DNA from 3 places in the Bacteroides coprosuis genome. Region 1 is predicted to be linked to each of the others. Evidence: riboswitches for the same ligand, from Rfam matches in the RefSeq annotation. Region 1 holds a riboswitch; each other region holds the start of a gene.
The links. A riboswitch is a leader RNA that binds a small molecule or an ion and turns the genes downstream of it on or off. The one in region 1 is predicted to bind cobalamin.
Positions count from the first base shown of each region.

Region 2: another riboswitch for cobalamin. It lies ahead of K8V80_RS09295 (TonB-dependent receptor); the one in region 1 lies ahead of K8V80_RS11070 (TonB-dependent receptor).
Region 3: another riboswitch for cobalamin. It lies ahead of K8V80_RS09370 (TonB-dependent receptor); the one in region 1 lies ahead of K8V80_RS11070 (TonB-dependent receptor).

Region 1 is NZ_DYYK01000185.1:1,845-12,638, forward strand. It holds gene K8V80_RS11050 (DUF1266 domain-containing protein) at 1-30, opposite strand, end outside; gene galB (beta-galactosidase GalB) at 216-2,816, opposite strand; gene K8V80_RS11060 (cob(I)yrinic acid a,c-diamide adenosyltransferase) at 3,002-3,577, opposite strand; gene K8V80_RS11065 (cobyrinate a,c-diamide synthase) at 3,581-4,882, opposite strand; cobalamin riboswitch at 4,976-5,180, shown strand; gene K8V80_RS11070 (TonB-dependent receptor) at 5,229-7,448, shown strand; gene K8V80_RS11075 (sirohydrochlorin cobaltochelatase) at 7,453-8,388, shown strand; gene K8V80_RS11080 (PepSY domain-containing protein) at 8,405-9,871, shown strand; gene cobJ (precorrin-3B C(17)-methyltransferase) at 9,865-10,794, shown strand, end outside.
Region 2 is NZ_DYYK01000153.1:2,195-12,988, forward strand. It holds gene K8V80_RS09280 (hypothetical protein) at 1-220, opposite strand, end outside; gene K8V80_RS09285 (PKD-like domain-containing protein) at 223-1,962, opposite strand; gene K8V80_RS09290 (YncE family protein) at 1,980-3,170, opposite strand; gene K8V80_RS09295 (TonB-dependent receptor) at 3,183-5,222, opposite strand; cobalamin riboswitch at 5,331-5,534, opposite strand; gene K8V80_RS09300 (ribose-phosphate pyrophosphokinase) at 6,017-6,955, opposite strand; gene K8V80_RS09305 (DUF5112 domain-containing protein) at 7,323-10,794, shown strand, end outside.
Region 3 is NZ_DYYK01000154.1:3,845-14,638, forward strand. It holds gene K8V80_RS09345 (ADP-ribosylglycohydrolase family protein) at 1-397, opposite strand, end outside; gene coaW (type II pantothenate kinase) at 684-1,526, shown strand; gene K8V80_RS09355 (DUF5074 domain-containing protein) at 1,757-3,184, opposite strand; gene K8V80_RS09360 (PKD domain-containing protein) at 3,215-4,183, opposite strand; gene K8V80_RS09365 (YncE family protein) at 4,213-5,349, opposite strand; gene K8V80_RS09370 (TonB-dependent receptor) at 5,346-7,394, opposite strand; cobalamin riboswitch at 7,530-7,736, opposite strand; gene K8V80_RS09375 (alanine/glycine:cation symporter family protein) at 8,419-9,783, shown strand; gene K8V80_RS09380 (retropepsin-like aspartic protease family protein) at 10,275-10,794, shown strand, end outside.

The sequences.
Region 1 (10,794 bases):
AGAGCAAAGTGAGGTGTATTTGTTTAACATAAAATGAAGATTTATCTTATTAGCGGTTATAGAATGTATCTTCCAAAGAAAAGAATTTTTATGCGTTATTCAAGGCGTTTTATACATATTATCAGAAATTAGTGAAAATTTCTACACGAAAGGGTAAAAAAAGGAGTTCCATGTCTCTATGGAACTCCTTCTACTATTAGGATTAGCACAGTTTTTTAAAGTTCTGTACTCTTTAGCTTAATTTGACTACCACGTAAGCCTTTGGACTTTGCTTTTAAAATAATATTGCCCGATTTTCCTTTTACAGAACGCAAAATGACTAGAGCTTTACCATTAAAGGCATTGATATAAGGATTCAAGAAAGAAGCATGACTCGTTTGATCTCCGTTATCTGTTGCTACAATTTCTGCAGCACCTTTTACTTCAAACTCTATCTTGTTGGAAGCCTTAGGATGCATTAGCCCTTCTTTATCACAAATATCAACAGTTATAAAAATAAGATCTGATCCATCTGCCTTCATAACTTGTCGATCTGCTTCTAGTTTGAGTTGAGTAGCATTTCCTATGGTTTTAACGACATCTTCTGCCCACTCTTTTCCATTTTTATAGGCAATAACTTTTACTTCTCCAGGTTCGTAAACCACATCATCCCAACGTAAGCGATATTCGTACTCCCCTTTGGACTTTCTACCTAAAGATTTTCCATTTAAGAATAATTCAGCCTCATCACCAGAAGTATATACGTGAATAGGTGTGATTTCTCCTTTACGATCTGCCCAGTTCCAATGAGGTAAGATATGTGCCATAGGCAATTCGGGACGCCAATGTGCTTGATAGATATAGAAACGATCTTTCTTGAAACCTGCTAAATCGACAATTCCAAAATACGAACTACGAGAAGGAACTGTTAGTTTTCCTGCTTCCTTAAGATCTTTCTCTGCCTGAGCACGTTCTTCATCAGAATGATAGTTGGAAAGTACTGTCATATCTGCTGTAAAAGGAGTAGGTTCGCCTAGGTAATCAAAACCCGTCCATACAAATTCTCCTGCACTAGCTTTTACTCTATCCTGACCTTCAAATTCTGTATCGGGAGGACAAGCCCAACCCGGTGCAAATAAGTCGTACGAACTCATATAAAATCCTATTTTACCCCCACTCTTGTCATTATCTACCGGGAAAAGATATTCTCCACGTGTACTGATACAAGAAGCAGTTTCACTACCATATAATGGAATTTCTGGATTTTCTTCTTTAAACTTCGCATAGAAATGAGGTTTGTAATTGTAGCCAAACACATCTGCTACTCGCTCGAAACCATTAAATCCTGCTTGAGGATTATCATTTCCTATTGTAGTAGGGCGAGTAGAATCTTCTTCTCTCACCACAGTACTTAGCCATTTACCAATTACGATACCTTGCTCGTTGTGTTGTTCTCCTACTTCATTTCCTATACTCCATGCTATTATAGAAGGGTGATTTCTGTCACGATGGATAAAAGCACGTAAATCTTGTTCATTCCAATCGACAAACAATTTAGAATAACCATTCTCCTTTTTGGGCATTACCCAAGTATCTACAAACTCATCTAGAACTAAGATACCCATACGGTCGCAAAGATCGAGCATTTCTTGAGCTGGAAGATTATGAGAAGTACGGATAGCATTTACACCCATCTCCTTTAATATTTCAATCTGACGTTCCATAGCACGGGTATGGAATGCTGCTCCTAAGGCTCCATGATCGTGGTGCATACAAACACCTTTCAACTGAACTCTTCTTCCATTTAGGTGAAACCCATCTTCGGCTGTAAACTCAATCGTACGTATGCCAAAAGGTGTGAGATAGGTATCGAGCACCTCTTCATTATTCAACACTTCAGTTTTAACCACATACATATCAGGATGTTCTACATCCCATAGTTTGGGCTGTTCTAAAGAAAGAACCTGACTAACGGTTTTAGAGCTACATGCACATACTTTTTGTTCTGTTGTAACAAGTGCATCTCCCTCGATATTACCCTCTTTATCTTGTAAATAGAGAGTAGAACGTAGTACAACTTGTGCATGGTCTTTCTGAGCATTAGCCAATGAAACGGCTACATGAACCTCAGCTTTCTCTGCTGAAACTTGAGGAGTTGTAACAAATGTACCCCATTGATCAATATGAATAGGATTTGTTTTGGTTAGCCACACATTTCTATAGATACCCCCTCCAGGATACCATCTAGAAGAGATATTTGGGTTATCTAAGCGAATAGCCAACTGGTTTTTTTCTCCAGCTTTAATATAAGGTGTTAAATCTACTTGATAAGAAGCATAACCATAAGGCCAACCTCCTACTAACTCTCCATTACACCATACGGTAGAATAAGACATAGCACCATCTATTTCTAGAAAGAATTGCTTATTTACATCTTCTGAAGAAACTTCAAATTGCTTACGATACCAAGCAACCCCAAACCACTCCAACTTAGCTGTTTCTCCAGGAAGATCTTGAACGAAAGGACCTTCAATACCCCAATCGTGAGGTAGATTGAGTACTCTCCACGAACTATCATCGAAACTAATTTCTGTATATTCCCCACCGTTTAGTTTTTCTTGTGGCTGGGCATAGAGTGGTGCATTTTTTAGGAATCGATTACCAGAGGGTAATATCCATTTCTTTATTTTCTCATAATCTAAACGGTTGTCCTTTTGAATAGACAAGGGATCTTCTTTTTTGAAAGACCAACCTTCATTAAATAACATTCGCTCTCGAGCACTTGAGTAGGGTAAAAACAAAAGTACTACTGCGACAAAAACCAGAAATCGTTTCATATATATCAAATTGTTAGTGAATTTCTTTATTCAATAAGTTGATGAAAGAAGAGCTCTTTCTCCTTCCTTTTGCTAAGATAAGACAGTTTTTAGAGTATAAAAAAACCGACTTGGTCTGAACTCATCGAATCTAGAACCAAATCGGTATTTTTTGTATTCATTAACAAATAAAGGAATATTATCCTCTATTTCTTTTTTCTTTTGTACAGAAATTTATGCCATTTCTCTTCTGCTTTCCCATCTCGAGACATCTCTTCTCTGCCCATAATAAAAAACAAATCGGAAAGTCGATTGATAAATTTCAACAATTCATCGGGTAAAGCATCACTGCGGTGTAAAGTCCACAGTCTTCTCTCACTTCTGCGAGCAATAGTTCGAGCCCATTGTAAATGAGCCGAAATTGGATTACCTCCTGGTAGAATAAAAAATTCATTTTCGGGGATTTGGGCCACCATCTCATCTATTAATTCTTCACAGTAAGGGATAATAGACTCATCAAAAGTATTCGGGTTTTTTTCACGATGTGCAGAAGGAGTTGCTACTAAAGACATGACTACCATCATCTCTTTTTGAATGCGATAAAGAATCTCATGCCTGCTATCTTCTTCTGCCATAAAAGAGCGAACCACTCCGATGACACTGTTGAGTTCATCCAAAGCTCCGTTTGCCTCAATACGAATATCATCTTTATCTACTCGAGTACCTCCATGAATCGAAGTCATACCCTTATCTCCTCCTTTAGTATAAATTCTTACTGCCATTTCTTAATCATTAAAAAGATTCAACCAATTTTCATTATCAGCCCAATAAATATGAGTGTATCCTGCAACTGCATTCTTATATCGAAGTAATTTCGTATCCACTTCCTGACCTCTTGCCCCATACTGTTGTGCAACACTTGGCAAATTTGAAATGATTTGGGAGTAGTGAAACTCATGCCCTCTGTATTCTACTCCTTGATAAGAGAATAAACGATAACCCAATTTTAGTTTCATATTCTTCATGCTAGCTTCTTGATGAAAGATATCAACCATAGGATATTTAACACCCTCGTTCGTTTGTATGGAAGACGACAAATACATCATTCCGCCACATTCAGCAAAAAGCTTTCCTCCTTTTTCGATATAATCATAAATACTTTGGTGCATCGTTTTGTTTTCACTGAGCTTAGACGCATAAAACTCGGGATAACCTCCTGGCAAGTACACAAAATCGGCCTCACGGGGAAGCTCTTTATCGTGTAACGGACTAAAGTAAACAACAGAACCCAATTGCTGAAGTGTCTCAATATTTTCTACATACATAAAATTAAAAGCTTCATCTTTAGCTACGGCAATACACTGGAACATAGGTTTAGTTTCTATCTCTTTTACTCTCGTACTTTTTACGGATGAAGAAGTTATTTCTAATAATCGTTCTATATCAACATGCTGTTCGATAGCATCTGACAAAATATCAATAGAATGATGGATGGCTTCGGTGTTGTCGGTATCTAAACCTAAATGTCGTTCAGGAATGGCGAGATTTTCATCTTTAGGTAAATACCCTAAAGGCTCAACTCCTACATCGTAGCAGGCATCTTTTAAGAAGCTATAATGACTTTCAGAACCCACAAAATTGAATATGACTCCTTTCACACGAATATCTTTATCGAAATTCTTAAAGCCATAAAGCAAAGCAGCCGTAGAATAAGCAGATGCCTTTGCATTGACTACCAAAACAATAGGAATATCCAATTGCTTTGCAATCTGTGCAGCACTACCCTCCATCTTTTTATAACCATCAAATAAACCCATAACACCTTCTACAACAGAAACATCTACAGAAGAGGTATACTTATTATAAGTGTTTTCTATATGCTCGGGGGACGCAAGAAATAAATCTAAATTTACAGAAGGCTTACCAGAAGCTAATGCATGAAGTTTGGTATCAATATAATCGGGACCACATTTAAAGGGTTGTACAGATAAATTGCGTTTGGCTAAAACTCTCATCAATCCAAGTGTTACTGTGGTTTTTCCGGCACCAGAGTTTGCTGCTGCAATTAAGAATTGGGGTTTATTCATATCTTCTATAAAGTTTTATTACTAATAAAAAACGTAATCACAATATTACATTAAAAAAAAGAAAAGAAGTGTTTAAAACTCTTTTATATTTTAATACCTTTGCAGCGTTTTGGTGATGTCCTAGTATTTCCTTACTAGGGTATAAAAGGGAATTCGGTTAGAATCCGAAACAGTGCCCGCTACTGTGAACTCTATAAAAACACGGTTTGAACATCCTCATTGCCACTATTCTAAATACAGAATGGGAAGGCGTTCAGACAGAGTTAGTCAGGAAACCTGCCAACACAAACAGATAACAATATTCTCGGGGCTAAGAATAGAGTATGAATTTTACATAAAACATCTAATGAAAAAGACTTTACTGGTTTTAGTAGCATTTATATGCTGCTCATTCAACTTGTTATGTGCTCAAACCTTACTAAAAGGAATTGTAAAGAGCGAAAAAGGTTACCCCGTTAAAGAGGCTACAATAGCAGTTGAGGGAACCCACTATGGTACAATGACAGACAATCAAGGAAGATTTGAACTCAGTATTCAGGATACAGGAAGCCTTATTTTAAGAGTTCACTCTTTTAATTATCAAGATAAAAGATTGTCTATAGACAAGATAGCAGACAAGCATAATATCTCTATCGTATTGCCCGACAAGGCTTTCAACTTATCAGAAGTGGTAGTTACAGGAACAGGTACACATACTTATTTGAAAGACACCCCCATTCACACACAGATTTTTACTCAAAAAGAAATTCAAAATACAGGAAGTACTTCTTTAGAGGAGATTGTTGCCAACATGAACTCTTCAGTTACTTATAGTGAAAGCCACGGTATTATAGCAAGTGGTTTGGGTGGTAGAAATCTATTAATTTTAGTAGATGGCTACAAAATGAATGGAGATACCAGCGGTCAGACAGACTTGGAGCGTATCGACATGAGTAAGATAAAAAGAATAGAAATTATTAGAGGATCAGCATCTGTTCTTTATGGTTCGGAAGCGATGGGTGGAGTTATCAATATCATCACCCAAAACCCTACTGAAAAAGTAAATATTACAACAACTAATAAGATATCTAGAAAAGGACAGTTCTTTCACTCTACTGTTGCCGAATTCAAACTAGGTAAAGTAACTTCTCAAACATCATACCAGAGAAGACAAACCAATGGTTGGCAACTTAGTCCATACGAATGGGATAAAAAAGGAGGTCCAAATAAAAATGGTTACGATGAAAATGGTCAGCCTACCGTAAAAGAAACAGTAAAACAAGCTGTAACTGCCTACTCTTCAAATATTGTAAAACAAAAATTTACGTATAAGCCCAACGCTCGTTTAAGCTTTGATCTTTTTGGCTCTTACTACAACAAGAAACAAGATCGTCCTTATGAAGCATATAGCTACAACATGGCTTATAAAGATTACAATATCGGGGCTGGAACAATCTATCGCTTACCTAAAAAGATAGGCTTTATCAGTTTTGATACCTATTTTGACAACTATGAATATGAAAAAGATCATTTCAAAGGTAAAAAAGAAGGTACATCAGAGTTATCTAAACGTCAACGCTATTTTAAAAACGACTTAAAAAGCGTATTAAACTTTAGTCATCATAAGTTGACTACAGGGCTAGATTACACCATCGATTATTTAGCTAATCCAGAAAAACTAGAACATTCAAAATCGGCTTATACAGCTGCTGTTTATGCTCAAGATGAAATGAAATTCTTCGATGCTTGGACTGTTGTTGCTGGATTTAGAGCCTTACACCACAAAGAATTCAACAATCGCTTTGTTCCTTCACTTTCTACTATGTATTCTTGGGATCATGTCAATATGCGCCTATCTTATGCAGGAGGTTTCCGTGCCCCAGATATGATGGAACTTTACTACGAAAATGAAAATATGAATGGTGGTACAGTGAATCATCCTAACCCCAATTTAAAACCTGAAAAGTCAAATTCATTCTCTTTCAATGCTGAATACTTCAATAACTTCTTCACCTTATCAGGTTCAGCCTACATTACATTCGTGGATGATATTATTCAACGCGTTTTAATCAATGATCAATATACTAATGAATCGGCAAAACAAGATCATTATCAATATCAGAACTACGATAGAGCAAGAAGTAGAGGTTTCGATGTGAGTATGCAATTTCTACTTACTGAGGGTTTAACCCTAGGTACGAATTACAGTTTCTTGGAAGCTAAGAATATGAATTCCAAAAACAAACCGAATGTTAGAGATAAATATTTAAACGGTTCAAGTCGCCATACTGGTTCGGTAAGTCTTAACTATTTCAAGAACTGGAGTAAATACGACTTAAATGTCAACTTGAATGGACACTTACAATCCAGAGCCTATTATACGAATATGGATGCTCGTTCATATAACCTATGGAATATTACAAGCACTCATCGCTTCAAAGCACTATCCATCTTCACCCCTGAAGTTTCTTTGGGTATAGATAATATTTTCAACTTTAAAGATGAAAAACCTTTCTTGATGAGATATGCTACAACCTCTCCAGGAAGAACATTCTTTGCTAGTGTAACACTTAAATTTAATAAATAAAACAATGAACTCTATTAAAAAACTTTTCTTAATTGCTATTTGTATGGTGAGCTCTCTAGCTCTATATGCACATGGTGGTGGAGATTATGAGCATATTGACTTTTTTAAAGATATGAAGGAGGCTGATAAAGCCGCTGTGTTAATGGTACACTTTGGTACAACACATAACGACACTCGTGAAAAAACCATTGATGCTATCAATCTAAAGGTAAAAGAGCAATTTACAAATTGTGATTTCTATGAAGCCTATACTTCTCGCATTATTATCAAAAGATTGAACGAAAGAGGAATCAAAAAACAAAACCCTCTTCAAGTTCTAACTCAACTGCATAAAGAAGGATACACCCATATTTTAATTCAACCGACAACTATTATTAATGGGGTAGAAATGGAATCTCTACGCAGAAATGTATTGGATATTCAAGATCAATTTAAAGATATACGCATCGGTAATCCTCTCCTTTATGAGCCAGAAGACTATAGTAATTTGATTGAAATCATAACTAAAGATATTCGTAAAGACCAAGCCTTCATCTTTGTAGGGCACGGAACTTCTGACCCTACAACGGCACAATATGCTATGATGGACTATATGCTCAAAGCAAAAGGACACGACAACTGCATAATTGGAACAATTGAAGGTTATCCTTCTTTTGATGACGCATTAAACCAACTCAAAGCTTCTCCGTATAAGAAGGTAACTCTTATCCCTCTTATGTTTGTAGCTGGAGACCATGCCAAAAATGACATTGCTGGAGATTGGAAAGAAGATTTAGAAAAAGAGGGCTATCAAGTAGATGTAAGAGTACAAGGACTAGGAGAAAATCCTCAAATACAAAACTTATATGTAAAACATCTACAATTTATCACGACTCACAAAAAAAGAGACATCATAGATAAAAAAGCAGTTTACGAAGTAACTGGAGAAGTGATGCATTAATATAGAAAAACACTTTATGTTTAAGAAAATAACATATGCCATCCACAGAGTATTAGGAACAGTAATTAGCTTACTGTTCCTAATGTGGTTTATTACAGGATTAGTTTTGATCTACAAGTCATTTCCTGATGTAGATAAAACACAGAGACACGACCACAGAATATGCCTCACCGATTCCTTACCGAATATAGAGGATGTATTAGCAGAAATTCCTCAAGATGAAAAGCTAAAAAGCATTCAGGTAAATCAGTATAAAAACAAAGGAATATTTACTGTAGAAACGAGCAAAGACACCTATTATATTTCTTCTCAATTAGAGCAAGATAATGAGCCTATTTCTAAAGCTGAATTAGAAGACATCGCTCAATCATGGGTTCAGGCTTCTATTGCAAAAATAGATACGCTGCACAAGCAAGATATTTGGATTATGTACTCTAAATATCAAAAAGAACTTCCCATCTATAAAGTACATTTTGATGACTCTGCAAAACATCAACTTTACTTATCATCAAGAACAGGAGAAGTCCAACAATTAACCACACGTAATGAAAGACTTTGGGCTTATGTGGGCTCTATTCCTCACAAGCTATATATTCCAGCTCTACGCCAACATACGCGAACATGGATAAATACACTTACTACCCTAGCCACTCTCTCTTTTATAACCGTGATTACAGGATTTATATTAGGGGTAAGAGCTTATACCAAAAGATATAAGATTCAAAAGAAATGGAGCACTCCCTATCGTAAGTTTAGCTATAAGTGGCATACTCTTTTAGGTTTTGCATTTAGCCTATTCCTTTTTACTTGGTCTATTAGTGGAATGATGGCTCTCCAGAAAGTTCCTCAATGGCTTGTAAAGACACATACGAATTATCATATCCCTCAAAAAATTAAAGGTAAAAAGGTAGATCCTGCTGTCTATCCTTTAGATTATAGAAAACTCCAAGAAGCATTTCCAAAACTAAAACAAATTTCTTGGACTTCTTTTCAGGGAGTCCCTATCTATGAAATCATAGATGGTAAAGAAGTGTTACATATTGATGCTTCGAAAGATAGCATACAAAGGCTCAATTTATCAGAGGCTCAAATTTGCCAAGCCATAGAGTCTATCCATGGTCAAGAGACAAAATATAACATCCAACTTATCCATCACTTTGAAGAATATTACTTACCTTGGAAAAGAGATTTAGATTTACCTATTTACAAGGTATCCGTAGAGAGTGAAGACGAGAATACATATTATATAAGTCCTGAAACAGGAAATTACAAACACTTAGATAAGAATAGAAAAGCACGAAAATGGTTATTCAATGGATTCCACTATTTGCACATACAATGGCTAATGGAACGACCAGTATTATGGACTTTAACCATCTGGTTCCTAGCTTTAGGATGTATAGCTGTTTCTGGTACAGGTGTTTGGCTAAGCTTTAAATTTTTAATACGTAAACTGAAAAAGAAACCTAAAAAGACATGTTAAAAGGAAAGATTATAGTGGCAGGAATTGGTCCTGGCTCACAAGAAGATATTACTCCAGCTGTATTGGAAGCTATTAAAACCTCAGATGTAATAGTAGGTTATAAATATTATTTTCAATTTATAGAAGGTATCAGCAAGCCAGGAGCGATCTGTATAGATACGGGTATGCGTAAGGAAAAAGATCGTGCAGAAGAAGCCTTTAAATATGCAGAGGAAGGAAAAACCGTTTGTGTAATTAGCTCTGGAGATGCAGGAATATATGGCATGACTCCTCTTGTTTATGAAATGAAAAAGGAGAAGAATAGTGATATTGAGGTAATTGCTCTTCCTGGAATTAGTGCCTTTCAAAAGGCTGCTGCTTTACTTGGTGCCCCTATAGGACACGATTTTTGTGTTATATCCATGTCCGACTTAATGACTTCTTGGGAAACCATAGAAAAGAGAATAAAAGCTGCGGCTATGGCAGATTTTGTTACAGCCATTTATAATCCCAAAAGTAAAGGAAGGTATTGGCAACTTCACCGTTTGATAGAGCTATTCTTAGAAGAAAGAGATCCACAAACACCCGTAGGCTATGTTCATCAAGCTGGGCGAGAGGATCAAGAAATAGTTATTACTACCTTGTCCGAACTAGATATCGAAAAGATAGATATGTTTACCATTGTCATTATAGGGAACTCACAAAGCCATACTTTTGGAAATCAGATTATTACTCCTCGTGGTTATTATCGGGAAGGTAGAGATGCCAATGTAGGTTTAGGACAAAGCATCATGATCAAAAGTTTCAAAACGATTGAGAGTGAATTAAAAAACAAAGAGATCCCTCTCGGACATAAATGGGCACTTCTACATGCTATTCATACTACTGCCGACTTTGATATGGAAAATATTCTCCATGTAGATAAGGATGCTGTAGAAACCTTA
Region 2 (10,794 bases), on a different contig from region 1:
AACTAGCTTCTGCTTCTACTAAGTCTGTTCCCTGAGGGACTTGTACCACTATCTCATTGTTAATGATACTAGCAGTATAGGTGGTTTCACCTACGTGTAGAGCAAAAGAGGTAAAGTAAGCATCAGTGCCATCGAAGTCGCTATCGTCATCAGAGCAACTTGTTAGTCCTATGCAGCAAGCGATAAGACTAAAGGCTAGAATTTTATAGATGTATTTCATGATTATTTTTTCTTAGTATTGTTTTTAAAAAGATTGAAATCTTTCACGTTGAAGACTTCTGTAGAAACTTCTCCTAGCCAACCCGCTTTTGAGTTAACACCTGTTTGAATTTTTACGAAGTCAATGTATTTTAAGTTGGCTGGTTTGCCATCGTGTGTTACTGCATCACTAATCTTAAAGTGATTACCATTTACCCCAGCATTATGGTTGGTGTCGTTAGTTAGACGGTCGATTGGGCTAAAGTTATCAGCATAACCCCACTCGAAAGTGCCATTGTACCAATAACCAGGAGAGGTTTCCTTTGTCTTTGATTTTAGGCAAGTACCGTAAAGTGTATAACTAGGAGTAGTTACCCAATTAGGGTAATAGTAATCTTGTTTGTGGAACTGACTTAGGTAATCTACCGAACCCGATTGTCCTTGGTTATCTGTCCACATTACAGGCATTCCTGGAGCTTTAGGTTTGTAGTAGGTTACCGCATAGTTTTGAATGGTTTCTGGTTTGCCATATTCCGAACCTTTAAGTTCGTACCACGTGTCATTGGGCTTTCCATCACCATTTTCATCTTGCATAACCCACACAATACCAGGTTCAGAAGAACCATCAAAAGAGTTTCCTGCAATTTGAATATTATAATCGTTATCATTTTGAATACTATGATCGAAGCCTACAACAAGGTATCCGCCGAAGCCACCTAGAGAAACATAACCATTAGCAGCTAATCTACTTTCTGCATAGGCATTGGCTTCTTCCATAGAGTTACAAGTATAGTTTTCGTTGACAAACTGACCAGGAGCTGGTAAGAATTTATACACTTTGTTCCAACTAATGATACTTGCTCCCGAAGGTTTGCGTTCGTAAGTACCTTCTTTAGGGCATACTTTGACTATCAACTCTTTGGTTGCCGAGCTGAAGTTGTTTTTCATGGTTACCTTAAGCGTATATTCCCCTTCTTTTTTTTCTGAGAAGATAAAGGCTGTATCTTTGTTTTTTTGTTTTTCTTCTCCGTTTACCTCCCAGATGTATTCAGCATCAAAAGCATTTTCAATGTTGAGTATCGGGATGCGGATTGATCTTCCTGCAGAAAGGAAGTATTTATCTTGCTCAAAAGCCCAAGTAAAGGGTAGTTCATCGGGAGTGCAAACAGCTATTGGTATGATGACCTCGTCCTTTCCATCTTCATTGGAAGCTTCAAAGTGGAGATCATAATTGCCTTTGCTATCTTCTTTAAAGGTGTATTCTAGGTCGGTAGATACTTTTTTATCTCCTATATACCAAGCCCATTCTGCATTTTCAAGAATATCCTCTACCTCTGGTTTAAAGTTTAGACTGCTACCCATCACAATTTTATATCCTTCTTCGGGGATAGATAAAGAGATAACTGGAGGTAGTAGATTGCGTACACTTATCTTTAGTTCTTCATAAGCTGTACCAGCCTTGGTTATAGCTTCAAGTGTAACATAAACTTCGGTTTGCTTACTGCTTGAGAAAGTTAGATTTTCATCTGTACTGATGATTTTGCCATCAATTTTCCAAGCAAAAACTGCCCCTTGAGCATTTTCATACTTCGGCTCAATAGTTATCGGAGTATTTATTTTTGTCAGATAGATATTGTCTTCTTGATCCAGAGTGATTTGGGGAGGATTGAGTACCGTAGCCTCATCATCACTACATGCGGAGAATGATAGGAGAGCTATCAGCATCAAGCCAATAGTCTTGCTCCAAGAAGGAAAGTGTTTCATAATTATTGAATTTAACATTATTGAATTTTATTTTTGGACAACAAGTCGAGATTTGTCATTCTTTTGTCTGTAAATACGATGTGTGCAGGAATATCACCCGTCATTACGCTCCATTTCTTTACTCCATTTCTTTTAAAGCAATACAGAGTGCCAGGCGATACATAATCTTTGGCATCTGTAGTGAAGAAATCTTTAGTAACGGGGTTTACAGCGATACCATAAGGCACTTTAATACGTTTTTCTGTGCCATCTTTGATAAATTTACGAGTTACTATCTTTTGTTGTTTTGTATCAAAAATGGCATAGGTTACGGTATTCGATTGTGTGATATGACTCCATTCTACGCTATATACATAGAGTGAATCGCCCGATAGTTCCATATTACTATTGGGCAACAAGCCCAATGTCTTTACTACTTCATCAGTACGAGTATCAATGATGAATGTTTTAGAGCCTATCTTTTTGTAATCTCCACGAGAGGATACATAGAGGTATCCATAATTATCTAGTTCCAGACGATGTAGATTAATACCTACTTCTATCTTTTTGATTTCGGTAAAAGTCTCCAAGTCTATTACAGATACTGTGGTGTCGTATTCGGGTACACGATACCCTCCTGAGTTTGCCACATAGAGTTTGTTGTTGTGAATCACCATCTCTTCGGGTTGATAACCTACAACGCATTTATCTACAATCTGCATAGTACGAGTATCTACCTTTACCACTGTTCCAATAGGTGCATCGGGGTCGATAAGCACAGGACCATTGTACGAACTGACATAGGCATAGTCTTTATCGAATACAATGTATCTGCAGTTGGTAATATCTAAGGTATGTAGATGTTCAGCCGTGTAAACATCCATTACCTCAACTAGGTGAGAGCAGTTGATTACGGCATAAAGTTTATCTCCATAAATCTGAATATCATTCCCTACATCTCCCAGGTTATGAGTTACTTGAGGGTTCACAGTAGGGTAGATGTTTCTAAAATAAGTACCCGACTCGTAATCGAAATAGTCGAGAGTCGATTTGTTGCTTCCCATATTCCCCTCATTGAGCAAGAAGAATCCTTTTATCTCTCCCACTTCTCCCGGAGCGATTTGCTCTTGTTCAGCCCAGAGTAAGTAGTTTTCATCACCTCGACAAGAAGTAATAATGAATGCAGGAATGAAAAGCAGAATTAAATATAGAAATGTTTTAGTTTTCATGATTCAGATGATTTAGAAATGAGCTTTTAATATGACTTTGAAGTTGGTTCCTGGCATAGGGTAGCGACTTACTACTTCATATTGTTGATTAAATAAATTGTTGACTTCTAGGGTTACTTTGTAATCGTTTTTACCCCAATGGAAGTTTCTACCTAGTGAGATGTCACTGGTGTACCAAGCCAACACTTTATTAATTAGAATATTGGCACTCTCTGTATATCGCTCTCCCGAGTAAATAAAGCTGTAGCTCATATCCCATTTGCGGTACTGAGCACTTACAACTGCCGATCCACTATGCCAAGGGATATAGCTGATTTGTCCTTTGTAAGTAATCTCCTCGGGATCAGAATAATCTTGTGCTTTTTGGTAAGTATAATTTAAGCGAGTATTCAATAAAAAATCTTTGAAGGGCTCTACTGTGGCAGCCAAAGCTACATCAACACCTTTAATTTTTACAAGTCCGATGTTCATCATCGTCCATCTAAAGAGCTGTCCACCGGGTTTAGCCAGAATCTTATCTTCAATTTCATTGTAGTAAGCATCTACCTGACCTTCAAAGTCTTTAAAGAAAGGATGGAAGAATGATTTTTGATATGTTAACCCGATGTTATACTGAGTAGCATATTCAGGTTTCAGGTTTGACGTTCCACTACCAATTACAGCAAAGTAGATTTCATTGAAAGTAGGCATTCTAAATATTTTCTTATAGAATCCTCTGAGGTATAGTTCCTGACTAAGCCAAGGTTGGTACGATGCAATCAGAGTAGGGGTGTATCGATCCCAGTTTTTACGAACTTGTTTCTCTTCTTTCATCTTTTCGTGAATAAAAGTACCTAATAAGCTAGCCTGCACTTTTAAGTGATCTATCTGAATTGAGGTTGCTAGGGCTACCCAACCCGAAAAGCGTTGTGGGTATATAAACTCATGGAGGTTGGCATTCATCTTATTCCACTGAAAGTCGCCCGATAGATTGGCTGTCCACCATGGAGTGAGTGTAATGAGATTTGAACTAGAAACATAGCCTTCATGGAGCATATATTTATTATCCACCTTCATTACTACTTGTTCATCTTTCTTGGGATCGGATAAATAATGGAGATAATCATACGCATATTTCCCCACTAAAGAAGTTCGGTAACGAGGGCTAATCTGCTGAGCATAAGAACCTTGTACAAAGAAATTTTTATCCCATTGTCTATCTTCATTCTTGTATAGACCAGGAGTTTGACGAACAATAGCACCAGGATATCCCCTTTCGGAATCATAATAATAGATTTTAGTTTTCCACTCGCCTTTTTTGAGTTTTCCAAAGAGTCCATGTTCGATACGGAAAAACTCTACGTCTCCATTTTGGCGAGTAGCAACGGTATCAAAAGCTCCTCGGTTATCTTGTTTGTTGATTACTTTATATCTAAATCTATACTTTCCACTAGAATACGTATAATCTGCATTCAGTGATGATTTTATGGTTTTACTAAGTTCTTGCTCCCAGAGTAGAGAAGGATTGGCTAAGCCAAAAGAACCCGTTTTGAAAGTAGCGTGTAAATTGTACCTTTTACCCTTTGCAAAAGTAGGCACTTTAGTTCGCATATATACCGAGCTGGCAGAGGCAAAGTCTTTAGCTGGTTGGAAGATAGAGCTTTTCTGACCGTTGTAAAGAGAAATGGTTTCGATGTTGTCGAGAGAAAATCGTCCCAAATCTACCACTCCATTTTGGGCATTCCCTATTTCTACTCCATCAAAGAACACCCCTACGTGTTCGCTCCCCATACTGCGTACATTGATGGTTTTTAGTCCACCAATTCCTCCGTAGTCTTTCAGTTGTACTCCTGAGAAATAGCGTAAAGCATCTGCAATAGAATGTGCATTGAGCCGTTCTAAATCTTTGCCTTTTAGGGATTGTACGGGGATAATATCTTTGGGGATATACTCTTCAACAATTACTACCTCACCCAATTGTTGAATGCTGTCTAATTTACTCTGTGCTTTGATTTGAAAAGCACCAAAAAGGAGTAAGAGAATGGATAAACTAATACTTCTGCTAGTCTTCATAGTGTTTTATTATAAAGCCTGCGGGTGGATAGAAGTATATAATCGAATACCTTAGATATAGATGTATATCTAAAGCAGGATGTAGTAGCTCTATGTCCCGAAAGCTTAAATACAAAAAATGACTTGGCAGGTTTTCTGACTTACTTCATCTTTAACGCATCCTTCCCATCTTTATAAAAGACAGTGGATATTCGATTGGTTAAAGACTGTTGAAGATTACAGCAGCGGGTCTGTTTAAGATTTTCACTTAATTCCCTTTTATTATAAAAGTTTTAGTGGACTTCTATAATCACCAAAATCAGGTGCAAATTTAAATATTATTTAGATATTTAAAAATAAAATAGGAGTATTATTCATTTTAAGAGTAATATATGATACAATGGCTAGTATGAAGCTCTGTTTCTGGTCTCATCGAGGGTTATCGGGTAAGGAATGGCGGAGGTGTAAAAGTCTTTATTCATTGTATGGTTTTATGACGATGAGGGGGTGCAGAAAGTTATGATTCTTCCAGACTCTAAAACTAGCTGAGGCTATTTTATTAAGGAGTGATTTTCTAAATAAAAATGGTGAAATACTCTTTTTTATGATAAAGAGAATCTGCTTGAATAAGAAGTACTTATAAAATAGAGAATTTACTTTGACACCGACATGACGATTGCATGTCGGTGTCAAGATAATAGTTTGTCTATGCCAAGAATGAGAACTCTTCTTTAGGTAGTAGAGAATCGGGGGTATATTAAACAAAAAATCCCGAAGAAGCTTCGGGATTTTTTAATGCATAAAAAAACGCGTAATTAAATAATGTATTGAGAGCTGATGGATTCATTATTTACTACACGCTTAATAGTTTCTGCAAACATATCTGCTATGCTAAGCTGTTTCACTTTGGAACACTTTTTACAGAATGGGATACTATTGGTGAATATCATTTCTGTAAGTGCAGATGATGTTACTCGCTCACTAGCAGGGTCGGACATTACACAGTGGCTAGCAATAGCTCTAACAGATTTTGCACCTGCTTCGATCATTACATTGGCAGCCTTTGTAATAGTACCTGCTGTATCAACGATATCATCAACTAGAATAACGTTTTTACCTTTTACATCACCAATAATTTGCATAGAAGCAACTTCATTGGCTCTTTCTCTTGTTTTGTTACATAACACTAAAGGAACGCCTAGGTACTTAGAGTAAGTATTAGCACGTTTAGAACCTCCAACGTCAGGAGTAGCAATAACTAAATCTTCTAATTGAAGAGATTTGATGTAAGGGATGAATACGGCTGAAGCATAAAGGTGGTCAACTGGAGTGTTGAAGAAACCTTGAATTTGGTCAGCATGTAAGTCCATTGTGATTAGACGGTCTATACCAGCTACGGTAAGCAAGTCGGCAACTAATTTCGCTCCAATTGAGACACGTGGCTTGTCTTTTCTATCTTGACGTGCCCAACCAAAGTAAGGAACTACTGCAATAATACTTTTTGCAGAGGCTCTTTTAGCTGCATCAATCATTAATAGCAGCTCCATTAAGTTGTCAGAGTTAGGGAATGTGGATTGTACTAAGAATACGTTTGCGCCACGGATTGATTCTTCGTATGAAACAGCAAACTCACCGTCAGCAAAGTGAGTAATATTCATGTTACCAAGAGGACAATCTAGGCTTTGGCAGATTTTCTCTGCAAGATATCTCGAGTTGGTACCCGAGAAAACCATAAAGGGAGTTGTTTGGCTCATTTTTTGAATAGTTATTACTATTTGTTAATTCGCATACAAAGGTATAACTTCTAAAAGTATTATAAAAAACTTATTATAGATATTTCATCATTCTTATATCTATTAGATTTTATACTTTTACGCATATCTCTCTATAATATAATATATTACAAGGTATTCATTCTTTTTAAGATTTTAAATGCATTAGAGCTTTTTTAATTTAACACTCTATTTTTAAACTCTATTACCATAGATAAATCTTTTATTTTTCATATTTCTATCAAGCTTTCTTATCTTTGATTATCATTAACTTTTTGAATGAAGACGCATGAAGCCTCGCTTTACCTTATATTCTTGGCTCCTTTTCTTTTTATTTCTTTCCTCGTGTATGGGAATAGCCCCTACCAAAGAGGTGAGGTATATTGATGGGCTCAACTCTAAAGCGTCTAAATATGGATATACTTCTCTTGATTCGGTATCTATTTATGCCCAAAGAGCATACAAGGAAGCTAAACATTATGAACTAGGTAAGGCAGAGGCATGCAATCATCTTGGCTTTTATCATTTCATGAGAATGAATTTTGATGAGTCTGCCCATTTTTATCAAGAAGTGGGAAAGCATACGATCAATGAGCTCGAACTCCTTATCTCTGATATAGGGATGATGAAAATATTTCAACGCACGGCTCAAAGCAAACTGTTTTATGATTATCGGAATAGTGCTTTAGCTCGGATGAAGCGTATTGACGAAGACCGCACTGTGTTTGATAAAATAAAAGAGAAAAAACGGTTGAACTATGCTTATAGCGAGTTTTACATTGTTTCGGCAATCTATTTTTATTATCTTCAACAAGAAGAATTGGCTGCTGAGGCGATAGCGGACTTGGATCAGCGAAAAGAGGATGCTCTAAATTGGAATGCAATTTCTACAGATACTATACAGCTACTCTATTATAAATACATAAAGGGTGCTACTGGTTTAGTGAAGGGAAAAACTGCTACCGAAAAGTTGCTGGCATCTTTTGATGAGTTGTTTCAGACGTGGAGATTGGCTCGAGCGCAAGGGATCATCTATTTTGAAGCCAATGCAGCACAGGGCATGGCCAATATTCTTGCTCGCCCAGTCAATTACGAGTTAATCTACCATGAACGCATCCATCTATTAGGAGGATTGGGTTATCCCATTGATTCTATTTTACCTCTCCGCCTGGGAGAGTCGGCTCTGAAACTTTTTAAAACCTACGAAGATATCTATCAGATAGCAGGTGCTCATGTAACTCTAGCTCAGTATTACAACTATCGTGGAGAATACAATAAAGCGCTAGAGGTTTTAAAATCGGCACTAGATTATGTCAATCAGCATCATCGCTTGTATTATAAAGATCATCACGATTCACCCGATGATTTAAAGTTATACGAGGAAGATGTCAATCAAAACCCCATAGAAATACAATGGATTGAAGATGATGTACTCACCGTACCCGAGTGGATTGCTCGCATCCGTGAGCAGTTGAGCGTGTCTTTTGCTGGAGTAGGTAATAAAGCCGCATCCGATTATAACCGAAATGTGTATTTGGATATTCTCGATTTAGTTCGTCAGGATAAAGAGCTAGAAAGTAGATATGCTTCTCTTCAAAAGGAGGAGCGGTTTATTAACTCTTTATTGAGTCTGCTCTTTTTCTTAGTAATTGTACTTGGCGTGTTGTTTTATCTAGTCAATAAACACTCCCGTAAGAAAACGACTCTTTACCTTCAGCGACTAGAAAACAGCTTAACCGTTTGTCGGGATTTAACAGCTAGTTTACCGCTCAAGGCATCGAGGTTGGAAGATGTGGTTGAGCCTATTATTCAGATTATCAGAAGGTTCTTGGAGAAAGAATTGGGCGTTGAGCGCATCTATCTTCGCATAAAAGCAATTGATGAAGAAGAGTTGATGTACGATACAGCTCCTGATAAGGAGAAAGATACGGGGCTGTATTCTTCGAGTTTCGACTTAAAAACCAGAGATAGCTCTCTTGAAAATGGAATGTTTAGAGTCTTTACAGCAAAGAAATTGGGTAAAGAAGACCTCTCTTTTATTGCTATTTTATCACCTTATATGGTGTGGGCAATAGAAAATGGATTACACTTCATGGACTTAGGAGAGGAGAGAGAATTGCTCGAAAAGAAGTTGTTTATCACCAATCAGCACAATATTCAAGATAAGCGAGAGAATATACTCAAGCGAGCCAATATGCGCATTGTGTATGGAATTCAGCCCTACCTAGACCGAATTCGTAATGAGGTGAGAAAGATAAGTTATGCGACTTATACCAAAGAAAAAGAGGTACGCCAGTTGAAGTATCAATACATAGATGAATTGCTTGATACCATTCAAGAGTACAATGAGGTTTTAGCTCTATGGATTAAAATAAAGCAGGGAGAGCTCAGCTTGCAGATTGCCAACTTTGAATTGGGAGAACTCTTTGAACTCTTAGAGAAAGGAGTTCGATCGTTTGAACAAAAGAAGATCAGTCTGCATATTAAACCAACGGATGTGGTTGTGAAAGCAGATCGGGCATTGACGTTATTTATGCTCAACACCCTGCTAGAGAATGCTCGTAAATTTACGTCAGAGGGAGGAGAGGTGAAGGTTTCTGCCAATGCCTCCGAAGAGTATGTTGAAATAGCTGTTTCTGATACAGGCGTGGGTATGTCAAACGAAGATATTCAGAAGATTTTGTATGAAAAGGTATATGATTCTAGTGAGATAGGGGGAGATAATCCCGATGTAAAAGAGCAGAAAGGAAGTGGCTTTGGCTTGATGAACTGTAAGGCCATCATAGAGAAATACCGAAAGACAAATCCTGTGTTTCATGTGTGCAACTTTGATATTCAGAGTGAAAAGGGGGTAGGTAGTCGTTTCTCTTTCCGCTTACCTTATGGAGTAAAAAAGACATTTATGTTGATTCTTATACTTCTAGGTGGAGGTTTTTCGACTTCAGCTCAAGAGTTTTCATCTCAAATGGTTCCCGACTCTATCCGACTAAAGCTACTCTATGAAGCCTCTGATTTTGCCGATGCGGCTTATTTTAGTAACGTAGATCAAACCTTTAGTCAGACCCTTCAATATGTCCAGTTGGCTATAGATAAGCTCAATCAGTTCTACTTGCAAAACAGCTTTTCTAAAGAGCCCTTGATGAAAATGGTAGGAGATGATACACCTGCCGAGGTAGAGTGGTGGAACAGAAAATTTGAAACAAGTTACCATGTTATCCTCGATATCCGCAATGAAGCTTCTGTGGCTTATCTGGCTCTAAAAGATATAGATAGCTACAACTACAATAATAAAGCTTATACCATGCTTTATAAGTTGACTAGTAAGGATGATTCTTTAGATCGCTTCTGTAAATTACTCGAACGCTCTACATCGAATAAGCAGGTGGCACTTATAATAGTAGTTACCTTAATCATCTCCTTCTTATTGGTGTACTATGTGGTATATGTACGTCGTCAGCTTTCACGCAGGTGGAGCTTAGAACAAGTTCTCGATATTAACGAACGTATCTTCTCTGCCTCATTGCACTACACGGTGAACGGAGATGAGAAAAAGACAGAAGCCGATTTAACAACTATTCCTCGTCAGATTATTGAAAAGAGCTTTGCCGAGTTCAATGAATTGCTAGCTGTTGATGCTATGGGTATCATCTTGCAAGACGAAGAAAAGCAACAGCTATCTACTACTCTTTACCCCATGGAAGAACAGTTGGATGCAGAAACGATTCATCGTTGTATTCAAGAACGCATCTGGATATCCTTAGAAAACGAGGTTTATATCCCATTAGAAACTACACTCGGTGCAAAGTCGGAAGTGGTAGGTG
Region 3 (10,794 bases), on a different contig from region 1:
TTCTTCCTGAGTTTTCCCACTCTTTCTTTGCACAGGCTACAGGGTTATCTAAGTATTTCGGATTTGATAAAACATCAGATGTCAGCATCCCTATATCCCATGGGCTAGACTCTTTCCATGCTTTAAAATTCTTTGCAATATCTGCTAAGTCTATTTCTTTTTTATCCAATAGACTGTCAAGAATGGCGAGCATCATATCTGTGTCATCGGTCCAGTGACCTATATGATCCTTTGTACACCACTCACTCTCCACGATATCAGAATATCTCTTTAGTCCATCGGGATAGTTGAAGCATACTTTTGTCTTGGGCATAAACTCGGTTCCATATCCTAGAGCATCTCCCACAGCTAAACCCATTAAGGTTCCTTTCACTCTATCATTAAGGTCAATTTTCATAAAACTCAATTGTTTAAGGTTATCTATATGTTTAAAGATAAGAAAGCAATATCTTTTTGATACTAAGGGACATTACTCTCTTAAAAGTTAACAAATAGAAAGGAGTAAAGGTTTTATATCCTACCTTTTATTCTAACTCTAGCATGAATAAAGAGCATTTTTACTTTACTTAATGTTCTAATCTCTACCGATATGGGTACAGACTTTTGGCATGAAAGAAGTATATTGTAATAATTAGTTATACCTTTGTAATATATTATTTTGCATATTTAAAGAACTAAATATTATGGGTCTTGTCATCGGAATTGATGTAGGCGGAAGTACTACTAAGATCGTAGGAGTAAAACAAAGAGAGATCATTTCTCCGATGTTTGTTAAAGCATCGGATCCTGTTGCTTCTCTTTTTGGAGCTTTTGGTAAGTATATTTACAATAATCAAATCAACTTACCCGATATAGAAGAAATAATTTTGACAGGTGTGGGCAGTGCTTTTATTGACCGACCTATCTATGATTTGCCTACTGCACGAACAGACGAGTTCTTAGCCAATGGACTAGGAGCAAAATTTACTATCGACCTTGAAAACATCATTGTGGTGAGTATGGGTACGGGTACATCTTTTGTTAAAGTTCAGGGCGAAAACATCGAACATATCGGAGGTACGGGTATTGGAGGTGGCACACTCTTGGGGCTCTCTAGACTTTTACTGAAGACACAGAATATTGATACCATTGCCGAACTAGCTTCTCAAGGATCGCTTAATAATATAGATCTTCAGATTCAAGACATCTGTAGCAAAGCCTTGCCTGGATTACCTCTTGATGCTACTGCTTCCAACTTTGGAAAAGTAGATGGCAATGCTTGTCCTGAAGACCTTGCTTCGGGTATTATTCACTTAGTACTAAGAGCTATCGGACAGTCGGCTATTCTTTCTTCACTCAATAGTAATATTAGAGATTTTGTGCTGATTGGAAATCTTACTCAGCTTCCTCAATGCAAAGAGATATTTTCTAAGATAGAAGAGATGTATGATGTGAGATTTCATATCCCTCAATATTCTGAATATAGCACAGCTATTGGGGCTGCATTGGCTTATCAAAAACGATCAGGAATTGAACCTATCGAATAAAATAGGATCTTAATTTAGGATATAAAAAAAGGTAGAAGCACGCACTTCTACCTTTTTTTGTACTCTAATATTTACTGTAAATAGCAACACTTGTCTATACCTATAAAATACGGTTTTAACTCTATCAAGTTATCGTCATGACACCGACATGATGATACGATGTCGGTGTCAAAGCATCCTCTTGTCGGTGTCAGTAAAAACGTATTATTCTCTAGTTATAGTGAGAGATCTTATAATTTACAAGTAAGCTCTTCTGCAATTACTACTTCAATAGTTTTACTTACGATACAACCATTTGAGTTTACAGTAAGGGTGATTTCGGTCTTTCCTTCTTCGCCTAAACCTTCAACAATCAATTTATTGTTTTCAATAGAAGCTGAGATCAATGTTTCTCCTTCTTTCACTTCAACTGCCTTAGAGATAGCTGCATCGAAAGTATCTGCATCTACTACTTTTTCTGACAAATCAATTTCTACTGTTTCTTTCACAGGAACAAGTATCTGATTCACTAATATCTCAGGTTTATTCATATCTAAGAAGAGAGGCATGGATGGGAACCAATAGTGCTCCTTACCATCCTGATTGAGTACTTGATATTTCTTAATTTCTTTACCAGCATTATCAATCAAATAGACCCAGATAAAGGTACTGAAACCTTGTTGACCAATCACTGCAATATCTTCTGTCAACGGATCAACTCGAAGTCCGGCACCATAGAAACCTAGATTCTTTCCATCTTCACTTCCTAGTGTAAAGATGCTTTCAGAAGATCCTGATTCTATATCATACTTAATCACTGATTTTCCACTAGCCCAATAAAGAGTGTTGGATATTGCACTAGCATCAATTGCTCTTGGTGTCCAAGCCCATGGGTTTGTTCTTATACCCAATCCCTTAATGTCTCTTTTTTCAACTTCAAAAGTTGCAGGATTAATTTTATAGAGAGTTTCTCCAGCACCAGCCCATACATTGCCATCTTTTGCCAAAAGGACACTGTTTGCACCTTTTACTTCGATGGTTTCTATCAGCTCATCCTTCTCTGCATGGATTGCATATATTTTGCCCTTACCAGCAGCAAAAACAGTATTGTTCACTTGGCACATATCGCCTACCTCACCAGAGACTCCAGCAATTTGCTTACCCGTATAAGTAAAATCTTCTAAGTTCAGAATTGAGATTCCACTTGAAACAGATAGATATCCTTTATTTGCATTGATACCTTGGAAGAAACGAGCATCTCCACCTACTTCTTCGAGAACAGCTTTCTTCTTTAGAGTTTTAGCATCAGCAACAACTAGTCTATTTCCTTGTTTAGAGGTAAAATAAAGATTATCACCGTACATTACCCCACCTGCTGTAGTCTTACCAAATTCTTCTCCTGCATTTGCTGTAGAATAAGCACGATATGCAATATGACCATCTTTACCGAAGAAGTTTACTGAACCACCATCATGCCCAAACCAGCCTTCGTTGACCATGTAAAAACCATCAGCCTCAACAGGCAGAGAGGGTTTAGCATCGGGAATACATTCTACTCCAGGGTTTTCTGGTTCTGGGTTGGGGATTAAACAGCTATAGTCTTTATCTCTTGAACAAGATGAGAGCCCCATTAATGCCATTAAAGGCAGTCCGAATAATATACTTTTACTCAATTTCATAGTTTATAAATTTAAATGTTTATGTGATGTTTATCGTGTTTTTACGACTTCTCCTTTCAAGTGTAAATCATACGCACCTAGTACTTCTGTAGATATTTCACCTAGCCAACCCGCTTGTTGGTGCACAGCAGTATAAACCTTTACAAAGTGAATACCTGGTAGATTGACAGATTTGCCATTTTCATCAACCGCCCAATTAATGTCTATTGCCGATTCATCTGAAGAATTAGGCATATTGTCTGCATATCCATATTCATAAGGATAAGATACCCAGTTTTCATTTTCATCTGTACCTTTGTTTTCTGCATTGGAAGGTAAGAGAGTACCTTTAAAAGTGATTGATTTTTGATCTTTGGCTATCCAGTTTGGGAAATAGCTTTGTCTGTGGTAGGTATTTTTAGGAATCCAACCTTCATTTCCTTCAGAATCTGTCCAGCGGATATACTCTTCTCGAACTTCTTTATCTTCTACTTCTGGTCTATAATAGGTAATTTCATAGTTTCTGATGCTTTCTTTGTTGTTATACTCACTTCCTGCTATTTCATACCATTTATCATCTGGTTTGCCATTCTTGTTTTCATCATAAGATACCATGATGATACCTGGCTCACTACTTGCTCCTTTAGAAATACTCGCTTTTGTAGCTGAATAGAAAGCATTACCGAGTACTTTAAAATCTCTTAACCCTTCTTTGTTCTCAATCATGTGATCAAAACCAAATACAACATAGCCTCCAAAGCCACCCAAAGAAATCATCTCTGTATTTGGACCCACTAAAGCTTTATTGACTTTGGCCAGCATAGCTTGTTCTGTATCCCCATCATGGTATGCAGGTAGTTCGTTGACAAACTGACCATAAGCTGGTTTAAACTCATACACTTTATTAATGTAAGGGCTATCTTTTGGTTGTGGATCTGTATTGTCATCGCTACTGCTGCAACTGGCTAGTACTATACCCACACAAGCCATTGATAATAAATTTAAATACTTCTTTTTCATGGTTTCTATATTTATATGTTATCTGATTCTTATTTTAAAAAGGCAAAATGGGCAGGAATGTTACCTGCTGTTGTTTTCCACTTCAACTTTCCATCGGGAGTAAAGCAATACACAAATCCTGTTACGATATAATTTTGTGCATCGGTAATGTATATCTCTTTCGTTTCAGGATTGATCGTCAAACCATAAGGGAGCATGATTTGCTTATCTGTACCATCGGTTATAATTTCATTAGAGATGACCTGTTGAGTATTGGTATCTATTATACCATATTTAATATCTCTACTGCCTGTATTCTGATCTTCTTCTGAATTGTAGTAATAAAGTAATTCTCCACTTAGACATAATTCACTTGCTCCTACTCCGAGAGATTGCACTACCTCATCTTTTTGAGGATCGATAATGAATATATCTGAACGAACACCTTTGTAGTCTCCTCGAGAAGATACATAGATCAAGCCATTGGGAGCTAAAACCATGCGGTGTAGATTGATCGCTACATCTATCTTCTGAATCTCCTCAAAGCTATCTAAGTCTATTACAGATACAGTAGTATCATAATTAGGAACTCGGTAACCTCCTGAGTTGGCTACATAGAGCTTATTATTTACAATCACCATCTCTTCGGGTTGGTAGCCTACTTGTACCTTTCGGGTTAGCTCTAATGAAGTCGTATCTATCTCCGCCACAAAACCTTTTTCTGCATTGGGATCAACACCTATCGGACCCGAATAAGAACTGACATAAGCTTTATCTTGATGAAAAGCAAGGTATCGACAATTGGGGACAGTGATTACTTTCTGCCTCTGTGCCGTCCATTTATTCATGACTTCTATCTTATTCGAAGCATTAATGACAGCATAGAGTTTGTTCCCGTAAATCTTTAAATCATTCCCTACATCACCCAGTTCTTTGATTGCATTGGGGTTGAGTTCAGAGTAGATATCGGTAGAGTAGTAACCCGTACGGTAATCAAAATAATCAATGCTAGCTCGGTTCATTCCCATATTACCTTCATTGAGAATATAGAAGCCCAAAGTCTTAGAATCTGGACGAGGGTACGCCACTTGTTCTTTATTGGACTTAAAAATATATTCATCCTTTCTACATGAAGGAAGTAGAAAAACAGATGCTAAAGCAAGAATGAAAAGAGTGTAGTTTCTCATAATTCTATCCCTATAATAAATTTAAATGTTCGCCCAGGCATGGGGTAATTGTAGATTACTTCGTATTGCTGATCAAATAGATTGTTTACTTCTACAGATGCATTCGCCTTCAGTTTACTGAATTGGAACTGTTTTTGAAGGGCAATATCATGTGTGTACCAAGGCTGGACTTTATTTTTCTCAATATTGTTAAAGGCTCCATTATAGCGTTCGCCAACATAGAAGAAGCTATAGTTCAAATTCCATGATTTGTAAGAAGCCGAGCAGATGGCAGAACCACTATGCCAAGGTGTATAAGGTATCTGATCGCCATAGGAAGAGAGAGGTAGTCCAAAAATCTTCGTATAATCTTTCTGCTCCGAATAAGCATAACTTAGGTTTGTCGCCACTTGAATAGCTCCGAAATGCATATCCAAGGCAGCAGAGGCTTCAACTCCTTTCCCTTTCACTTTTCCTACATTGCTCATCATCCATCGGAAGAGGTTTCCTGTGGGGGCAGCAATTATCTTATCGGTTGTACGGGTAAGATAGGCATCTGTTTGAATAGAAAACTTATCGAATACTGAATGACGGAAAGGGAGATTATAGGTAAACCCTAGATTCACCTGATTCACATATTCGGGATTCAAAGCCGATGAGCCAACTTGTGTATAGTACAAATCATTAAATGTAGGCATTCTGAATACTCGCTTGGCAAAAGCTCTTACATTGAAATCATGATTCTGAAAAGGTTTATAACCCAAGAACACGGCTGGACTGAATTCCTTTTTATTGGGACCCGCAGCTCCGTTTCTCACGGTTTCGTGCACAAAGGCTCCATTTACACTGACCATTGCCTTGAACTTACCCAAGTTAAGTGAAGTAGCCAATGCACCCAATAACGTATAGCGTGTAGGGTATGCAAAGGCTGTAGATATTCCCAAGCGAGTAGCATTGAGCTTATTCCACTGAAAATCTGCCGAGGCAGATACATCCCACCAATCGGTAATATTGTACATATTAATTACAGAGGCATAGATTTCTTGCTGGTAATAGGTATCGTCAAACTGAGCACTTTCTGTGACTACATCGCCCAATACGTGTGTGGTATCTCGAGCAATATAATTCATCTTATCAAAGGCATATTTACCTTTGAACTGGAAATGGTATTGATCTGAAAAATCTTTGGTGAACTCTCCTTGGGCAAAGAAGTTCTTATCCTTCTGTCTAAAGCCATCATCAAATTTGTTGGCTACTATTGCACCAGGCGCACCTCGGTTGGAATCGTAATAATAAGCTTTGGCAGACCATCCTCCATCTTCTATTCTTCCAAAGAAGGCAGTTTCTAAACGATAAGCTTCTACATCACTGTTTGTACGAGTGGCAGTAGTATCGTAGGCCAAAGTACCATCTAAGTTCTTTCGTTTATATCGAAATTTATAACGACCATTTGTTTTGGTCATCTCCCCACTCGCACTCATAGTAACGGAAGGTGAAATACGCTGTTCTACACGAAAAGAGGGATTTATAAAATCGATAGACATCGCTTTGTAACGAAGAATAACATTAGTCTTCTTATCTCCCACAAAGCGTGGACGTTTGGTTTTTAAGTAAACCGTTGAGGCAGCACTAAAGTCTTTGGCCGATTGAAAGATATCGCTCTTCTGACCATTATAAAGGGAGAGCTCTTCCATATCATCTAGTGAATATTTCCCTAAATCGATGACTCCATTTTGTGCATTATTTAGCTCTATTCCATCATAGAATACCCCCACATGGTGACTACCCATATTACGGACATCTATTGTCTTCAAGCCACCAATACCTCCATAGTCTTTTACTTGAATACCCGAGAAGTAACGAAGTGCATCTGCTACACTATGCACGCTGAGTGTTTGAAGTATGTCTCCTGATAGCTTTTGAACAGGAATTATCTCTTCGAAAGGTTTTGCCGTAATCACTACCTCCTGTAAATACTGGAGGCTGTCTAGTTTATTTTGGGCATAATGGGTACAAGGAAAGGCACATAGCATACCTCCCAATAATATTTTTTTAATATTATTCATTCTTCTAGTGTATGTTTGTTTTACAAACTACAGCCAACGGGGATAGAGATTTAAAGATATAATTCAAGTAGAGGATAAAAGTATTTACAGCTTACTCCTATCATAAATGTCTTAAAGCTCTAGTCCCAGAAAGCTTTGTAACTTATATTATTGGCAGGTCTTCTGACTTTTTCTCTCTTTAAATAGCCTTCCCATCGCGTATCAGACAGTGGCTCAAGCGGTATTTAAAGTAATTAATTAAGAATTACAGCAGCGGGTCTGTTCAGGATTTACACCTGATTCCCTTTTCAATGACGAAATAATAGATTTCTATTTCGCATCACCAATAACGCAGCTAAGGTATGAAATTTATAAAGTAAATAACAACTATTTACAATTTAATTGAGCAGAAAAAAATCCTATCGAGTACTCATGTAAAGCCATTGCAAGGCTCTTTTGGGCTACTTATACTCTTCCAAAAAAGATCTTTTGAGAACAAGATTAGTTCGTTAAAATTACGATCAGGATTCATCTGTCATTTATTCTCGAATCAATACTCAAAATATAACATCAGAAAAAGATTTTATTGAGCAATTAGTCAAAACACAATGTAAAGATTTTGATTTCTTTTTTACAACTAACAGATTGTTATTCATATTAATTTAAAAGCAGAAATACGTATTTAAATACAAATATGTTGCAAAACATGTATTCCATTAACTTAACGATTTAGCCGTTACACATTTCCACCAATAAAGACACATAAGCGTACTATAGTAGCAATTATAGAGTTTTATATGACAGAATATCACTCTCTTTAAATAATCAAAAAGTTTTACATATATTCAAGAATTGTATCAAATAGTAAAAAAAGTTTAATTGCTTTGCTCTTTATATTGTAAAATATCGTAAATTATTTGCACTTAATAAATATTTATAGACTTTTGCACGTTTTATTTTTTATTACACACATATACGAAAAGACAAGATGAATAAATCGAGACACTTTAATCCTTAATTATTAACTAAAAATTACACTCTGCTTATGCTAATCTTTATTTCTCAAGAAGAACTGTTGGAGTCGGTTAGACACATCAACAACACCTATTTAGGACCCATTCTTATTGTGTTCTTATTGGGTGCAGGCTTGTACTACACTATTCGCTTACATTTTATTCAGCGTCATGTGTTCCGAGCCTTTCGATTAACTTTTAAAGGAGCATTCAAGAGATGTAAAGCTACCAAAGCAGAAGGAATGAGTCAGTTTCAAGCTTTATCTACCGCTGTCGCTGCTCAGTTGGGTACTGGTAATATCATAGGTGTAGCAACCGCGATTGCTGCGGGTGGTCCAGGTGCTGTGTTTTGGCTCTGGGTAAGTGCACTTGTAGGTATGGCAACCAACTATGCCGAAGCTGTTTTATCGCAGTTATATAAAACATCCATTGATGGACATGTGGTAGGTGGTCCTGCCTATTATATATTAAAAGGATTGAAGAGTAAATTCTTAGCTACCTTTTTTGCCATAGTAGCAGTTATCGTATTGGGATTTATGGGCACCATTGTTCAGTCCAATTCTATTTGCTTAACACTGACCAATGTTCTCCCCGTTAAATCTATTTATATCGGTATTGTTGTGGCTATCATTGTTGGATTCATTCTTATCGGTGGTATCACACGTATTGCTGCTTTTGCTGAAAAAGTAGTACCTATTATGGCTTGTATCTACATCACGGGCGGACTTATTGTGATTGGTATGAATTACGAACACGTGGTACCCGCTATTGAGTCTATATTTGTAGGGGCTTTCTCTCCTCAAAGTTTAGGTGGTGGTGTACTGGGTATTACCATTATGAAAGCTATGCGATATGGTATATCTAGAGGTTTATTCTCCAATGAAGCTGGTATTGGTACAACTCCACACGCTCATGCCGTAGCCAAAGTAAAGCATCCTTACGAACAAGGTATGATGGCTTTGGTGGGTGTTGGGACCAACTTTATAGTTTGTACAATCTCTGCTTTAATTGTACTAGTTACAGGAACCCACCTTACCAATTCGGGTGCAGATGCTGCCCAAGCCTCTTTTGGAACAGCTTTTGGAGAAGGTGGATTAATATTTGTTGCAGTAACCCTCTTCTTCTTCTCACTCACAACGATAGTGGGCTGGTATTTCTTTGCCGCTCAAAACCTACGTTATTTAATTGGAGAAAAATGCATCACACCTTTCCGTATGATGGTAGTTGCAGTTGTTGTGGTAGGTTCTATTCTTCAAGTAGAATTGGTATGGGAGTTAACCGATGCTTTTAATGTCTTCTTGGTAGTTCCCAATATTATAGCCTTGCTCCTACTTTCTCCTAAAGTAATAGAGCAAACTAGAAAGCTAGCAAAGGCTATTAAAGATAAACAAATGTAATAGAGTTCTTTCTCATTGGAGGTTTGATACTTCAATTACCCGAAAGAACATTACACAGAAATATCGTTTCTTCACAGCCTATTTTAAAGCCTAAAAAGTCCTATCGAACATCTGCGAGATAGGACTTTTTTTAATAAATTCAGTTGCATACTTATAAGATGGTAAAATGTATATCTATTCAGTATTTTTAGGTCTAAAGACATCCTTTCATCTTAACACCGACATGAGAATGACATGACACCGACATGATGAGATTTTGACACCGATAAAACCTATTTTTGACTAAGACTTTAAAAACCGATTATTCAGGATGTATATCTATCCGTTTTATAGGTAGGATACTATTTTACACAATAACACAAAATGAAGCCTTTTATGCCCTCCATTATCTCTATTTTATCATACATTTACAGATGATAGAACGAACTTCATTTTACCTAGTCTGTTCAACAAAAACCGTTGTCAAGCTGTTAATAGATTAAACTTATTCAATGAAAAAATATGCACTCTTAATAATAGGTCTATGGGTTTCTCTGATTAGCTTTGCAGGTAATCAGCCTATAGACCCTGTGATCAAAAAATTGAACCATCTACTACAAGAAGAGTCTTTTCTTGAACTGAGATCGGAATTACAAAAACTACCTAGAAGTTTTAGCCATAATACCTTTCTTTATTATGACGCTTACTGCTATAGTGCATTTGGACAGTACAATCAATCTATCGTTGCCATCAACCAATTACTCAATCAGTATAGAAATAAATTAAGCAATCAGGAGGTGGTTCATCTATTAGAACAACAAGGGTTGAATTACAATAATACCTTCCAGTATCATCTGGCGGCTCAAGTGTATAGTACCCTCTTGGAAGATTTTTCTCACCTCCTCACAAAAAGCAAGAGTAATGATTATAACACGCTCTTTAAAATCAACTATACCCTAGCAAAAGCTCTAGTGGGGAAACAAAAGATTCATATTACAAAAGATACGACTATACCCATCTACAACAACATAT